One region of the Nonomuraea sp. NPDC050383 genome, then DNA from elsewhere that is predicted to be linked to it. Evidence: riboswitches for the same ligand, from Rfam matches in the RefSeq annotation. Region 1 holds a riboswitch; each other region holds the start of a gene.
The links. Region 1 has a riboswitch for S-adenosylmethionine ahead of thrC (threonine synthase). Riboswitches for the same ligand answer to the same signal wherever they lie in the genome.

Region 1 (5,060 bases):
ATGTCGTAGGGATTGACCACGAGGGCGTGCGGCCCCAGCTCGGCCGCCGCCCCGGCCTCGCGCGACAGCACCAGGGCGGCGCGCGGCGACAGGATCGGGCCCTCCTTGGCCACCAGGTTCATGCCGTCGCGGATCGGGTTGACCAGGAGCACGTCGGCCATCCGGTAGGCGGCCAGCGAGCGCGGGTAGTCGTCGTTGACGTTGAGGATCAGCGGGTCCCAGTCCTCGGTGGCGTACTCGTCCTCGATCTCCTGGGCGCACCGCTGCACCGAGGCGGTGTACTCGCGGTACTCGGGCAGGTCGTGCCGGCTCGGATAGGCGAAGGCCAGGTGGACGACCCGCCCGTGCCACTCGGGGTGGGCGGCCAGGAACTCGCGGTAGGCGAGCAGGCCGCGCACGATGTTCTTGGACAGCTCGGTCCGGTCGATGCGGACGATCAGGGCGCGGTCGCCGACCTGGTCGCGCAGCGCGGCCATGTGCGACTCGACGTCGGGCTCGCCGGCCCGCTCGCAGAGCGCGTCGCCGTCGACGCCGAGGCCGTGCACCCCGACGCGGGTCGTACGGCCCTCGTGGATGATCGTCCGGGCCGCGTGGTCGACCCTGGCGCCGAGCAGCGCCCGGCAGCAGTCCATGAACGCGTCCGCCCAGCGCGTGGCGAGGAAGCCGGCGTGGTCGGCGCCCAGGATGCCTTCGAGCACCTCGCGGGCCACGTCGTCGGGCAGCAGCGAGAAGTACTCGGGCGGCGCCCACGGCGTGTGGCTGAAGTGGGCGATGCGCAGGTCGGGCCGCTCGGCCCGGAGCATGGCGGGGGTGAGGGTCAGGTGGTAGTCCTGCACCATGACGCGGGCCCCGTGGTGGGCCTCCTCGGCCAGGGCCAGCGCGAACGCGCCGTTGTAGTCGCGGTACGACTCCCACTCGCGCAGGAACCTGGAGCCGAAGCTGGGCGCGTTGGGGGTGTCGTAGAGCAGGTGGTTGACGAACCAGAGTGTGGAGTTGGCCACCGCGTTGTAGGCGCGGTGGAACGTCGCCGCCGGGATGTCGAGCATCCGCAGGGCGCCCGTGTCGTAGCCCGCGTGGTCGAGCCGGCCTCCGGGGGCCTGCCGGGCGGCGATGCGGTCACCGTCGGACAGCGCGGCGCACACCCAGAGCACACCGTGGTCCTTGGTCACTCCGGACAGCCCGGACACCAGCCCCCCGCCGCCGCGTTTCATGGTCAGCGCGCCGTCGTCGTCGACGGTGAACGAGACCGGGCCTCTGTTGGAGGCGACCAGGACACTGTTCATTTAACCTCCCTCCGATCATAGGATCCCAGCTATGGCGCTTGATGAGCTAACCGAGGAACTGGCCCGTTCCGCCGCAGCCGGAGATCATCGCGCGCTCGGCGAGCTCCTGAAGCGGATCGAGCCCGACGTGATGCGGCATTGTGCCCGCATTCTCCCCTACCGCCAGGACGCCGAGGAGGCGTCCCAGGACACTCTGCTCGCGGTGGCCCGCAACATCGGCCGCTTCGAGGGGCGGGCCAGGTTCAGCACGTGGCTGCACATCGTGACGGCCAACTGCGCGCGGACCACGTACCGGTCGCTGAAGCGGCGGGCCGCCGAGCAGACCTCCGAGGAGCTGCCGGTGCAGAAACCCGACGTGGCGCGCGTCAGCGTCATCGCGGGGTCGCGGCTGGACCTGCTCGACGCCATGGAGGCGCTGGAGGCCGACAAGCCCGACCTGGCCCAGGCGCTGGTGCTGCGCGACATCGTCCAGCTCGACTACAACGAGGTGGCCGAGCAGCTCGGCATCCCGCTCGGCACCGCCAAGTCGCGCATCCACCAGGCGCGCAAGTACGTGCAGGCGGCGCTCGGCGACGACTACCGGTGAGATCACTCGTCTCATGCTATGAGACGAGTGGACGGCGGCGGCGCGTGGCCGGGTACAGTCTGATGCGACAACTGAATATTGCTCATCCAGAGGGGTGGAGGGACCGGCCCTGCGAAGCCCCGGCAACCCTCCCGGCTTGAGACTCGCGACCTGGCGAGGCCGACCGGGACAAGGTGCCAATTCCGGTCTGCGGTCAAGGTGGCCGCGGGCGAAGATGAGGGAAGGCCTCGCTTCATGTCGCTTGACTTCGGTCCTGCCACCGCCCTGTCCTGCCGCGAGTGCGGCACCCGCTACGACCTCGGTCCGAGCTTCGCGTGCCTGGAGTGTTTCGGGCCGCTAGAGGCGGCCTACTCCTTCGGCGACGTCCGTCGCGAGGACATCGAGGCGGGCCCGGCCAACATCTGGCGCTACCGCTCGCTGCTCCCCGTCCCCGCCGACGTGGCCACCAAGCCGAACATGAACCCCGGCTGGACCAAGCTCGTCAAGGCGGGCAACCTCGGCCGCGCGCTCGGCCTCAAGTCCCTGTACGTCAAGGACGACTCCGGCAACCCCACCCACTCCTTCAAGGACCGGGTCGTGGCCATCGCCGTCGAGGCGGCGCGCAACTTCGGCTTCCACACCCTGTCGTGCTCCTCCACGGGCAACCTCGCCGGAGCGGTGACGGCCGCGGCGGCCCGGGCCGGGCTCGACGCCTGCGTGTTCATCCCCGCCAACCTGGAGCAGGCCAAGATCGCCATGGCCCGGGTGTTCGGCGGCAAGCTCATCGGCATCGACGGCACCTACGACGAGGTCAACCGGTTCTGCTCGGAGCTGATCGGCGACCCGATGGGCGACAAGTGGGGGTTCGTCAACGTCAACCTCCGGCCGTACTACGCGGAGGGCTCCAAGACGCTCGCGTACGAGATCGCCGAGCAGCTCGGCTGGCGGCTCCCCGAGCAGATCGTCATCCCGATCGCCTCCGGGTCCCAGCTCACCAAGATCGACAAGGGCTTCAAGGAGCTGATCGCCCTGGGGCTGGTCGAGGACCGGCCGTACAAGGTGTTCGGCGCCCAGGCGCTCGGCTGCTCGCCCGTGTCGGCCGCCTTCAAGGCCGGCCACGACGTGGTCCAGCCGGTCAGGCCCGACACCATCGCCAAGTCGCTGGCCATCGGCAACCCCGCCGACGGCCCCTACGTGCTCGACATCGCCCGCCGCACCGGCGGCGCGGTGGAGGACGTGACGGACGCCGAGATCGTGGACGCGATCAAGCTGCTCGCCTCGACCGAGGGCATCTTCGCCGAGACGGCGGGCGGCGTCACGGTCGGCGTGCTGAAGAAGCTCGCCGAGAGCGGGCGGCTCGACCCCGAGGCGGAGACCGTGGTGCTCAACACCGGCGACGGGCTCAAGACGCTCGACGCGGTCTCCGGGGACGCCCAGCCCACGGCTGTGATCAAGCCCTCTCTCGACGCGTTCCGCGCGGCTGTCTGACCGCCGCACGCGGCTGCCCGTTCAACCAGGAAAGGCGACTTAATCATGAGTGTTTCTGTACGGATTCCCACCATCCTGCGCACGTACACCGGCGGAAACGCGGAAGTGAGTGGCGAGGGCACGACTCTTCGTGACGTCCTCGCAAAGCTCGACTCCGACTACCCGGGGATCGGCGCGCGAATTCTGGATGAATCGGGCAAGATTCGTCGTTTTGTCAACGTTTACGTGGGAGAAGAGGACGTCCGTTTCGCGCAGGGCCTGGACACGCCCGCGCCCGAAGGGGTCCAGATCTCCATCATCCCCGCGGTCGCCGGCGGCTGACGCCCCCCGCATCGCTCCCTGAAGGCGCCCCTCGTGGGCGCCTTCTGCTTTTCCCGGATATTCAATGTTGAACTACTTCGGCCATGTGCCCATACATCCCCTTAGGGAAACCGTTGAGAGGAATTGCGCGGTTTGCGGTTTGACTCTGTTGCCAAACGCCGTGCCACAGGTATGGTCGAGGACGATCGTCCGGCTGTTTTGCCATAAGTCGTGGCGATTGCGGGTCTCGCGGACGAATGGGCGGGATCCGCGAGCCCAGTAAGAGGAGTCGGAAGTGGCGCAGGGCACCGTCAAGTGGTTCAACGCGGACAAGGGCTACGGCTTCATCGCGGTAGACGGTGGTAAGGATGTATTCGTCCATTACTCGGCAATCATGATGGACGGCTATCGCTCTCTCGAGCAGGGCCAGCGGGTCGAGTTCGAGATCACACAGGGCCAGAAGGGGCCGCAGGCGGAGTCCGTCCGCGCTGTCTGACCCAGGTCGCTGGCGTCCAGTGGCAGGCCGCGCGGCAGCGCAGTCCGTACGGCCTGCCCTCGCACCCTCGTCGAAGATCACGGCGGGTCCCTCCGGGGCCCGCCGTGCGGCTGACCTGGGCGCCTGCGGTGCTCGCTTGCACTCGACCGGGTAGAGTGCTAAACAGTTCGTTGGCACTCTCTGTTTGTGAGTGCCAGCACCTGGGATCGGGACGATGGGGTCCGCCAACGGAGACGCGGACCCATATGCCGTCGCGGGCGTCGGCTCGATCCGCCGCAAGCCACCCTGCATCTGGGAGGTCCAGCCTTATGGCAGCCAAGATGATCGCGTTTGACGAGGACGCCCGGCGCGGTCTCGAGCGCGGTATGAACCAGCTCGCCGACGCCGTCAAGGTGACCCTCGGCCCCAAGGGCCGTAACGTCGTGCTGGAGAAGAAGTGGGGCGCCCCCACCATCACCAACGACGGCGTTTCCATCGCCAAGGAGATCGAGCTCGAGGACCCTTGGGAGAAGATCGGCGCCGAGCTGGTCAAGGAAGTCGCCAAGAAGACGGACGACGTCGCGGGTGACGGCACCACCACGGCCACCGTGCTCGCCCAGGCGCTGGTGCGCGAGGGTCTGCGCAACGTCGCCGCCGGCGCCAACCCGATGGCCCTGAAGAAGGGCATCGAGTCCGCCGTCGAGCGCGTCAGCGAGGAGCTGTCCAAGCTCGCCAAGGACGTGGAGACCAAGGAGCAGATCGCCTCCACCGCCTCCATCTCCGCCGCCGACCCCGAGATCGGCTCGCTCATCGCCGAGGCGATGGACAAGGTCGGCAAGGAAGGCGTCATCACCGTCGAGGAGAGCAACACCTTCGGCCTGGAGCTTGAGCTCACCGAGGGCATGCGCTTCGACAAGGGCATGACGTCGATGTACTTCGTCACCGACTC
Region 2 (5,060 bases), on a different contig from region 1:
TGACCGGATACCGCCTGTACGCACCGGAGCAGCTGGATCAGGCCCGGCTGGTCGCTTGGCTTCGCCGCCTGGGGATGCCGCTGGCGCGCATCCAGCACGTCTGCACGCTGGATGCGGGCCCGGCGGCCCAGGAGATCCGCACGTTCTGGGCCCAGGTCGAGGCCGACACCGCCGCACGGCGGGACCTGGCCGGCTTCCTCATCGACCACCTGTCATGGAAGGACCCCGCCATGTCCTCGATCGCCAAGCCCCTGCGAATCCGTTACGCCGCACTGTCCGACACGGGCCTCGTCCGCGAGAGCAACCAGGACACCGCCTACGCCGGGACCCGCCTGCTCGCCGTCGCCGACGGCTACGGCAATCAAGGAGCCCCAGCCAGCGCGGCCGCCGTCGACGCGCTCAAGCACCTCGAAACCGAGAGCATCCCGGCGGGCAGCCTCCTCGACGTCCTCGAAGACGCCGTCGAACAGGCCAAGCAGGCCGTCAACGGCATCGCCGGGGTCGACCCCGCTTCCGAAGAGGCCGGCACGACACTCACCGCCATGCTCTGGACCGGCTCGCAGCTGGCCCTCATCCACATCGGCGACTCCCGCGTCTACCTCCTGCGCGAGGGAAGGCTGTTCCAGATCACCGACGACCACACCATGGTGCAGTCGATGGTCGAGGAAGGACGCATCAGCCCGGAAGAAGCCGCCTCCCACCCCCAGCGGTCACTGCTGGTTCGAGCCCTGGGCCACGGAGCCGATGACACTCCTGACATGCGCCTGCACGACGCCCAGCAGGGAGACCGATACCTGCTCTGCTCCGACGGCCTGTCGACCGTCGTGCCGGCCGAGAAGATCCGCCAGGTGCTCTCCGAGACCAGCGAGCCGCGGCAGGCGGTCCGCGAACTCATCGCCCTCGCCAACGGCTCCGGCGGTCCCGACAACGCCAGCTGCGTGGTCGCCGACGTCATGGAGCTCCAGCAGCAGGAGTGAGCGGCATGCACTCGACTCCGGTGATCCGTGCAGCCGACTCCAGTTGACGCGCGGACGACCGTTGTTCCGGTCGTTTCGCCGGATGGGCGATGGGTGGCATATGGCGTGATGCCCAGCAAGAAGGTCGGGGTAGCGGGGATGCGCCACCAAGGGGCTGGGAAGGGATCCGCCCCAAGTGGTCAGCTGACTCCCGGTATGTCTCCTTCCGGACGGACGCGAACCAGCAGACCTTCTACGGCGCCATCCCGCTCCCCCAGGAGGAAGTCACCCGGCTCGTCACCGCAGGCGTGCGGGCCTTCCTCCGCAGCTATGCGGCCTCCGCCGCCCAGCGCCCCCAACACAGTTCTGAGTGACATCGCAGGTTGCTGATGGTCAGCGTCCAGTCACTGGCAGGCCGGTCAGATCCAGGCGACGGTCAGTCCGCAACTGGATCTCGCCGTACGGGGTCATATTCGACGGCTGTCTGGGGTTACCGATCGTTCCCGCTGGTCAGCGGCTTGAAGGTCTGTACGAGACGGAGAGCAAGTAGGCTGACCATGATCACCTGCGACCGTGAGGGAGCCGCTCATGACCGCCGACCCGACGATGACCCGGATCGGCCAGGGGGTGGAGTTGCATCACCATCAAGGCCGGCGCGAAGCCGCTCGCGAGTTGTTCGCGCAGATCTGGGACGACATCGGCGGCGAGGGAGGCGATCCGCTGCATGTCTGCGTCCTTGCCCACTCGATGGCCGATGTGCAGGACGACGTGCACCAGGAGCTGATGTGGGATCTGCGGGCGCTTGCCGCCGTCGGCCTGATCACGGATGAGCGGGTGGCCCAGGCCGGGGTGCCGCTTTCGGTGGCCGCCCTGTATCCGTCGCTGCACCTGAACCTGAGTGAGTGCTACCGCAAGCTGGGCGACCTCGACCGCGCCCGCGAGCACCTCCGGCAGGCGCGGGCCGGGATCGGCGCACTCGGCGACGACGAGTACGGGCGACTCATCAAGGGTGGACTGGAGCAGCTGGCCGAACAGTTGGGTGAGACCGTTTGACTCCGAGCCCGGCCAAGGATGACGTCGATCACGACGCCGCCGGGCCGGACACTCATCCGGGCGTTCCCGCTGAGGCCAGCCGGGTCATGAGGGATTGCCGGACGGCCGGCCATTCGGACGCGACCACCGCGAACATCGCCGAGTCCCGCAACATCCCCTCCTCGCCGGGCGCCCAGGACATCGACCAGTTGCGCAGGACACCCTCAAAGCCGATACCGAGTCGCTCCAATGCCCGCCGGCACCGGTGGTTACGGGCGTCGGTCTTCAGATCGACCCGCGCGACCCCCAGGGTCTCGAACGCATACCCCAGCAGCAGCAACTTCGCCTCGGCGTTGATCCCGCTGCCCTGCGCCGACGCCGCGAGCCAGGTGAAGCCGATCTCGATCGCTCGCAGGGCCGGCCGATCCGGCCATGACCGCGGATCCCACAAGCCGGTGCACCCCACCGCCTTGCCGTCACGCACCCGGACCTGGGCGAACGGCGTCAACCCACGCCTGGCCAGCTGCGTCGCCACATACCCCCGCATCTCGCTCCCGCGGGGAACCAGCGTGAACCCGTAGGACGCCCGGTCCTCTTCCGCGGCCGCCGCCAGGTCGGCCGCGTGCTCCATCGTCAACGGCTCCAGCCGCACCAATGAACCAGCGAGCACAGGAACATCGAGCTGAACACTCATCAGACCTTCCTCATCGTTCCTGGCGTTGGCACCTTGCCCGTACTGGGCAGGTTGTCGGACCGTCACAGGGCCAGGTCCCTCAGATCCTCTGGATGATCACCGAAGGTCGATTGTCCCCAACGACTGACAACCACGTCAACTGTGTAGAACGCGGCGAAGCCGGCCCTGGGCACCTGGATCACGATGTGCCTTCGGTGGGGAGCTCGACGCGGCGGAAGATCCGCCACAGGGTCAGGTCGTAGAGGGTCTTGGCGGTCCCGGCGATGAGGAACGGCCAGCCCAGACCCAGGGGCTGCAGCAGCCCGGCGAGCGCGGGACCGGCGGGCCGGGTCAGGTAGCGGGCGGTGTTGGTGACGGCGGCTGTGGTGATGCGCTCGGTGGGCGGGACCATGGCCATGACGTAGGCCTGGCGGGTGGGCACGTCCATCGAGGACAGGCAGGCGCGGGCCAGCAGCAGCCCCGCCGCCACCGGGAACTCTGAGGCGAAGGCGACGCCGATGAGCAGCAGGTTACCCGGCAGATGGGTGAAGACCATCGTGTTCAGCAGCCCGATCCTGGCCGCGAGGACCGGCGCGAGGAGGAAGGAGGCGGTCTGCAGGACGGCACAGCCCGCGAACAGCAGCCCGATGCTGGCCGTGTCAGCTTGGTAGTGGACGCCCAGCCAGTAGGCCAGGTAGGCCTGCGCAACGAAACCCCCTGCCAGGCTGTCCACGGCGAACAGCGCCGCCAGCCGGACCACGACCGGGCGGGGCCGGACCGGCGCGGAGACCTGAGTCGAGGCCACCTCGATCGAAGCGGGCAGCCGCAGGGCCAGCAACGCACCAGCCACGCCCACGGCCAGCAACACCCCGCCGAGCAGCAACCGCGAGAGCGGGAGCGCGCCCAGCAGCGCGCCCGCGGTCCCGGCAGTGGCGGCGACGGCGTTGTAGAGGCCGAAGCCGCGCACGGCCACGCCGCTGCCATCCAGCATGACCTGCTCCACGGTGGTGAACGGCCCGGACTCGACCACCTCGACCGACAGCGCGCCGGACAGGGCGGCCACGCTCAGCAGCCACACCGGAGCTCCGACCGCGATCAGCGACCCGCACAGGGCCAGGGCCAGGTACAACACGGCGTAGGAGCGGCGACGGCCGAACCGGTCGCCCCAGCGGGCCAGGACGATGCCGGCCAGCGCGCCCCCGGCCATCACGGCGGCCAGCACGAGACCGACCCCGGCGGCCTGCAGCCCCTCGGCCCGCAGCAGCGTGGCGAGCTGGACGGCGGCCAGTCCGTACGCCAGGCCGCGTAAGGCCTGCGCCGCGAAGATCAACCGCGCGGCACTCACGCGGACTTCCTCCCGTCGCCCTGCCATCCCTCAGGCATATCGATCCCCTTGCACTCAGTTTCCTCGAAGGCCCGCCCTCACCGCGTGCGGGCGGCAGGATCGCGTCCAGCCTGCCGGCGCCCGAGAGCGCACGATCCGGTTCGGACGTTTCCTCAGACCAGCGCCAATCGAGCCCGGGCGGGTTCTCTGTCACAGGGGTCCGCGCCGTGACCGCCTCGCCGCCGCCGCAGCCGGGCCGTCAGGGCAAGCATCAGGACGATCGTTACGATCCTCGACACATCCACCCGGCCTGGTGCGACACGGCACCTCGGGCCGCGGACGGCACCCGCGGGGGCCCGGCAGCCCGCGCGCGCCTCAGGCCACCAGGCCGAGCGCCGCCCCCGCGACCGCCCGAGCCCGTGCGGGCGACAGCAGCAGATCCACCGAGTCCGACACCTGGTCCACACACCCCACCAGCGGCAACCCCCTGATCACCGGGTCCGACACCGCCTCCAGCAGCGCCTGCGCGAACCGGTCGCCCCCGATCACCCGGAACGGCCGGTCGTGAAAGCCGCGCACCCGCTCATCCAGCGTCGCGGCCAGCCCCAGCCGGTTCTGCGTCGAGGCCACCCTCCCGTACGCCGCCGCCAGCGCCGCCTCGCGCTCGCGCCACGTCCGCGCCGCCAGCGCCCCGCCCAAGGACTCCCCCAGCTCCGCCGAGCCCGGCAGGCGCGCCAGCGCGCTGCCCAGCCACTTGGCGTACGGCGGATAGCGGCGGCGCAGCAGCAGGGCCAGCCGCATCACCTCCCGCGCCAGCCGCGCCCCGACCACCGCCGACCCCAGCTCGTCACCCACCTCGCCGCACCGGCCCGGGAACGGCTCCTCCTGCGCGATGCGCCGCCACTGACAGGCCAGCACGTACCGCCACACATCGGCCGGATACCAGCGCAGCACCGACCGGGCCGCCTCCAGCCCGTCCGGCAGCCCGTCGTGGAACACCTCCCCCCGCGTCACCTCGGCCAGCGACTGCCACGGCACCGACAGCCAGTCCAGCAGCGACACCCCGCCCCGCGGG
Region 3 (5,060 bases), on a different contig from region 1:
GCTACCGCGACGGCGCCGCCGTGGCCCCCATCCCCGACGGCACATGCGACATCACCGCGCACGTCGCGCTCGACGCGTGCGCCGAGGCCGGCCTGCGGGCCGGTGCGATATCCACAACCTTGTCCACACAACGCGCCGCGTTGCGGGCATTGGGGATCACTGGGACACGTCCGCCGATGGACCTGGCGCGGCGCGATCCGCGTGCCTACCTCCGGGCGCTGGCGCGCGCCTCGGAGGAGGCCGAGCTGATCGATCCCGGAGGGCTCGGTGGCTTCGGCTGGCTCGCCCAGCGCCGCTGACCGGGTCGTCCGCACGTGCCCGGGAGGGGAAGGCTCAGGCGGCGCGGAGGTCCAGGGAGCGCAGCCCCCGGATGACGTACCCGGGCTTCCAGGACGGCTCGCTGACCAGCTCCAGCTCGGTCGTGCGGTCCAGCAGCGCGCCGAACGACTCCACCATCTCGATGCGGGCCAGCGGAGCCCCCAGGCAGAAGTGGATGCCCGCGCCGAACGAGATGTGCGGGTTGTCGGCCCGTCCCAGGTCCAGCCGGTCCGGGTCGTCGAACACGTCAGGGTCCCGGTTGGCCGAGCCGAACAGCAGCGCCACCTCCGACCCGCGCGGGATGCGCGTGCCATGGACCTTGATGTCCTCCAGCACCCAGCGCTCGAAGAGCTGGAGCGGCGTGTCGTAGCGCAGCAGCTCCTCGACCGCCGTGGGCAGCAGGGACCGGTCCGCGCGCAGCCGGGCGAGCTGGTCCGGGTGCCGGAACAGCGACCACCAGCCGTTGCCCGTGCCGTTCACGGTGGCCTCGTGGCCGGCGTTGAGCAGGAGCACGCAGGTGCCGGCCAGCTCGTCCTCGGTCAGCTCGTCGATGCCGGCCAGCGCGCTGATCAGGTCGTCGCCGGGGTCGGCGGCGCGCTCGCGGGCCAGCGCCTTGAGGTAGCCCTCGAACTCCTCGGCCGCGCGCACCGCCGCGTGCTGCGCCTCCGGCGTGGGGTTGAGCTCGTACATGCCGCACATGTCGGCCGACCAGGGGCGCAGCAGGTGACGGTCCGACTCGGGGATGCCCAGCATCTCCGCGATGACCGTCACCGGCAGCGGCTCGGCGACCTCGGCGATGAGGTCGCCGCCGCCCTTCTCCACGAACGCGTCCACCAGGCTCCCGGCGACCGCCCGCACGCGGGGCCGCAGCGACTCCACCATGCGCGGCGTGAACGCCTTGGACACGAGCCGCCGCAGCCGGGTGTGCAGCGGCGGCTCGACTTCGAGCATGCCGTTCCGGCTGACCCTCCAGAACGGCTCCTGGAAGTCCGGCTCGGGCGTCCTGCCGAACTCCTCGTGCGTCGCCACGTGAAGGTAGGTCCGGCCCAGGCGACGGTCTCTGAGCAGGGCGTTCACGTCGGCGTGCCGGGAGATCAGCCACTGGTCGGTGGGCTCGTAGTAGGTCACCGGGTCCGTACGGCGCAGCTCGTCGTAGACGCCGTACGGGTGGGCGACGAAATCCGGATTCCGGGGGTCAAAGCGCACTACTGCATCTTAGGAGGCTCCTCCGAGGTCGCGAGCTGCTTGGAGTGGCGGCCGCGCATCCTGATGTTCAGGAGCTCCACGATGACGGAGAAGGCCATGGCGAAGTAGATGTAGCCCTTCGGGATGTGCTGACCGAGCCCCTCGGCGACGAGGACCACCCCGATCAGCACGAGGAACGCCAGGGCCAGCATCTTGATGCTCGGGTGCAGGTCCACGAACCTGCTGATCGGTCCCGAGGCGAACAGCATCACCAGCACCGCCACGATGACGGCCGCGATCATGACGCCCAGCTCGTCCACCATGCCGACGGCGGTGATGACCGAGTCCAGCGAGAACACCACGTCGAGCACCATGATCTGCAGGATGACCGAGACGAACGAGGTGGCCACGCGCTTCTTGCCGTCCTCCTCCTTCAGCTCCATGCTGTGCCCGATCTCGGTGACGCTCTTGGCGAGCAGGAACAGCCCGCCCAGCAGCAGGATCAGGTCGCGCCCGGATATCTCCTGGCCGAAGACCTCGAACAGCGGAGCCGTCAGCCGAACCACCCACGACAGCGCCAGCAGCAGGAGCAGCCGGCTGACCAGGGCCGCCCCGAGACCGAGCACGCGGGCCCTGTCACGCTGCTCGGGCGGCAGCTTGCCGGCCAGGATGGAGATGAAGATGATGTTGTCGATGCCTAGGACGATCTCCAGAGCGACAAGGGTGAAGAACCCTATCCAGATCTGAGGGTCGGTCACCCAATCCAGCATCTGCTTACCTCCACATTTCGGTCGGGGACGGCCGGTTTCCCAGGTCCAACGAGTCGGGTGCCGAGGAAGTTCGCGAGGTTGCGATTCATCGGGGACTGTCGGTTATAGTTCGGACGTAGGTCATGAGTGCCAGCACGAAGCCCCGGCTAGCTGGCCGGCAACCCTCGCGTCCGCGGCGGGGTGCCCCGGGTGAAGACCTGGTCCGTCACGAGGTGTGGCGGGCAAGCGCGGGCTCCGAGGTTGCTCCAGGGGTCCGATGGCCCTGCAGGAGGTTCGCCTTGTCCACGTTGAGCATCTTCGGCTCCGCCCCCGCCCAGTCCGCCGCCGGCGCGTCCGCCGGTACGTCGCATCCGCGTGGCCACCGGCCGATCCCGGCCGTGCTCGGCGCCGATCTGGAGGTGCCGGTCAGGGGCGGGCGGCTCGTGGGGTACGCCAACCTGGACTACGCCGCCAGTGCTCCCTGTCTGGAGCCGGTCAGCGCCGCGGTCACCGCCGCGCTCCCGGCCTACTCCAGCGTCCACCGCGGCGCCGGCTACGCCTCCCAGCTCACCACCGCCCGGTACGAGCAGGCGCGCCACACGGTCCGCGCCTTCGCCGGCGCCCGTCCCGACGACGCGGTCATCTTCACGCGCAACACCACGGACGCCACGAACCTGCTGGCCGGCTGCCTGCCCGCCGGCACCACGACTGTCGTGTTCGACACCGAGCACCACGCCTCGCTGCTGCCGTGGAAGAGGGTCGTGCGGCTCGCCGCGCCCGCGTTCCCCGGTGAGGCCGTCCGCGCGGCCGACGAGGCGCTGGCCGCCGTGGACGGACCCAAGCTGCTCGTGGTGACCGCCGCGTCGAACGTCACCGGCGAGCTGTGGCCGATCGCGGCGCTGGCGCACATCGCGCACCGCCACGGGGCGCGCATCCTCGTGGACGCCGCCCAGCTCGTGCCGCACCGTCGGCTCAACCTGACGGCGCTCGACCTCGACTACGTGGCCTTCTCGGGCCACAAGCTGTACGCGCCGTTCGGGGCCGGGGTGCTGATCGGGCGCCGCGACTGGCTGGCCGCGGGCGAGCCGTACCTGAAGGGCGGCGGAGCCGTGCGGTCCGTCGCGCCGGGCGAGGACGGGATCACCGAGTGGCACGACGACCCCGAGCCGCGCCACGAGGCCGGCACACCGAACGTGCTGGGCGCCATCGCGCTGGCCGCCGCCTGCGACGCGCTCACCGCCACGGGCTGGACGGCGCTGGTGCGCGAGGAGGAGCGGCTGATCGCGCGGCTGCGCACCGGACTCGCCTCCATCGAGGGCGTACGGGAGCTGTCGCTGTGGGGGCCGGACCACCCGCGTGTGGGCATCGTGTCGTTCACCGTGGACGGGCTCACGGCGCGCGAGGTCGCCGAGGCCCTGTCGGGTGACTACGGCATCGGGGTGCGCGACGGCAAGTTCTGCGCGCACCCGTTCGTCCGGCACCTGCTGGGAGAGACCGATGGCGGCTGCGAGGACGGCACGGCGTCGGCGGTGCGGGCCTCGATCGGCATCGGGACGACCGAGGAGCACGTGGACCGCCTCGTCGGCGCCCTGCGCGACCTCGCCGCCCGCCGCCCCGCCTGACCGTCACCGGTTGGGTGGCTTGCGGTGCTCGTCGTTGAAGAGCGCGTCCAGGTCGCTCATGTCCTGGTCGCTGAGGTTGCCGGGCCGGTGTGAGCCGTCGTCCGGAAGGTGCTGCCGGGGCGCCGTCGTGTCCTCCGCGGGCGTGCTCCTGGGCATGGGCTGCGTCGGCGGCGCGGGCTGGGATTCGGCAGGCGGGGCAGGCGCCGCCCTGGTGGGTTCGGCAGGCGCCGCCCTGGTGGGTGCGGCAGGCGCGGCTCCTGCGGACGCGCCGGCCGTCTCCTGCGCGGCGTGACGGTGCTCGGCCTTGCGCCGGTACCAGTGGGTGAGCACCTGGTCGACGCTCGCCCGCCCGCCTCCCAGCACGAGCAGCAGCAGGCACACCGACCCCAGTGCCCCGACGAGCTCCCAGCCCCCGCTGGAGCTCAGGATCCCATGCCCGCGGTGGACGAACACGAAGGCGCCGCCGAGCACGACGAGCAGCGCCACCGCCGCCGGCCGCACCAGCAGGCCGATGATCAGCAGGATGCCCCCCACGGTCTCCACGGTGGCCGTGAACGCGGCGGCGAGCTGCGGCAGCGGCACTCCGCTCTGGCCCATCATCTTCGACACGGCCCCCAGACCACCCTGCCACTTCTGCAATCCGTGAGCCACGAAGATCACGCCGATCACGATCCGCACAATGAGCGCGGCCAGATCGAACATCACTCTCTTCATGGTGATTCTCCCCCCATTTGCTGCTATATCTCCCCGCCGTCCGGTTTGGCGATGCGCGTCCATACCGTTCCTTGACCGACCCCGACCGGACGGGGCCGTCCACCCCGCGCTGGATCACCACGGCGACCGGTGGCAGCATGGGCCCTATGACGGAACGCGTGGTCGGCATCGGCGCGGGCGCGAAGGAGCTGGCGACCGAGGACATGATCCTCAACATCGGCCCGCAGCACCCGTCGACCCATGGCGTCCTGCGGCTGCGCCTCACCCTGGACGGCGAGCGCATCGCCACGGCCGAGCCGATCATCGGCTACATGCACCGGGGCGCCGAGAAGCTGTTCGAGGTCCGCGACTTCCGGCAGATCATCATGCTGGCCAACCGGCACGACTGGCTGTCCGGCTTCGCCAACGAGCTGGGCGTGGTCATCGCGGCCGAGCGCCTGCTCGGCATGGAGCCGCCCGTCCGCGCCGTCTG

Region 2: another riboswitch for S-adenosylmethionine. It lies ahead of ACIBG4_RS38220 (GNAT family N-acetyltransferase); the one in region 1 lies ahead of thrC (threonine synthase).
Region 3: another riboswitch for S-adenosylmethionine. It lies ahead of ACIBG4_RS09615 (aminotransferase class V-fold PLP-dependent enzyme); the one in region 1 lies ahead of thrC (threonine synthase).

What each region holds. Positions count from the first base shown of each region.
Region 1 covers NZ_JBITIP010000034.1:29,608-34,667, forward strand. The annotation lists gene ACIBG4_RS41950 (trehalose-6-phosphate synthase) at 1-1,283, opposite strand, end outside; gene ACIBG4_RS41955 (RNA polymerase sigma factor) at 1,315-1,869, shown strand; SAM riboswitch class I at 1,949-2,090, shown strand; gene thrC (threonine synthase) at 2,104-3,336, shown strand; gene ACIBG4_RS41965 (MoaD/ThiS family protein) at 3,382-3,657, shown strand; gene ACIBG4_RS41970 (cold-shock protein) at 3,932-4,132, shown strand; partial or broken gene groEL (chaperonin GroEL) at 4,441-5,060, shown strand, end outside.
Region 2 covers NZ_JBITIP010000025.1:18,147-23,206, reverse strand. The annotation lists gene ACIBG4_RS38230 (MerR family transcriptional regulator) at 1-977, shown strand, start outside; gene ACIBG4_RS38225 (hypothetical protein) at 1,545-2,009, shown strand; gene ACIBG4_RS38220 (GNAT family N-acetyltransferase) at 2,062-2,682, opposite strand; SAM riboswitch class I at 2,690-2,781, opposite strand; gene ACIBG4_RS38215 (MFS transporter) at 2,861-4,006, opposite strand; gene ACIBG4_RS38210 (DUF4037 domain-containing protein) at 4,361-5,060, opposite strand, start outside.
Region 3 covers NZ_JBITIP010000003.1:285,400-290,459, forward strand. The annotation lists gene ACIBG4_RS09600 (SAM-dependent methyltransferase) at 1-299, shown strand, start outside; gene ACIBG4_RS09605 (cytochrome P450) at 334-1,524, opposite strand; gene ACIBG4_RS09610 (TerC family protein) at 1,524-2,261, opposite strand; SAM riboswitch class IV at 2,392-2,507, shown strand; gene ACIBG4_RS09615 (aminotransferase class V-fold PLP-dependent enzyme) at 2,552-3,874, shown strand; gene ACIBG4_RS09620 (DoxX family protein) at 3,878-4,588, opposite strand; gene ACIBG4_RS09625 (NADH-quinone oxidoreductase subunit D) at 4,735-5,060, shown strand, end outside.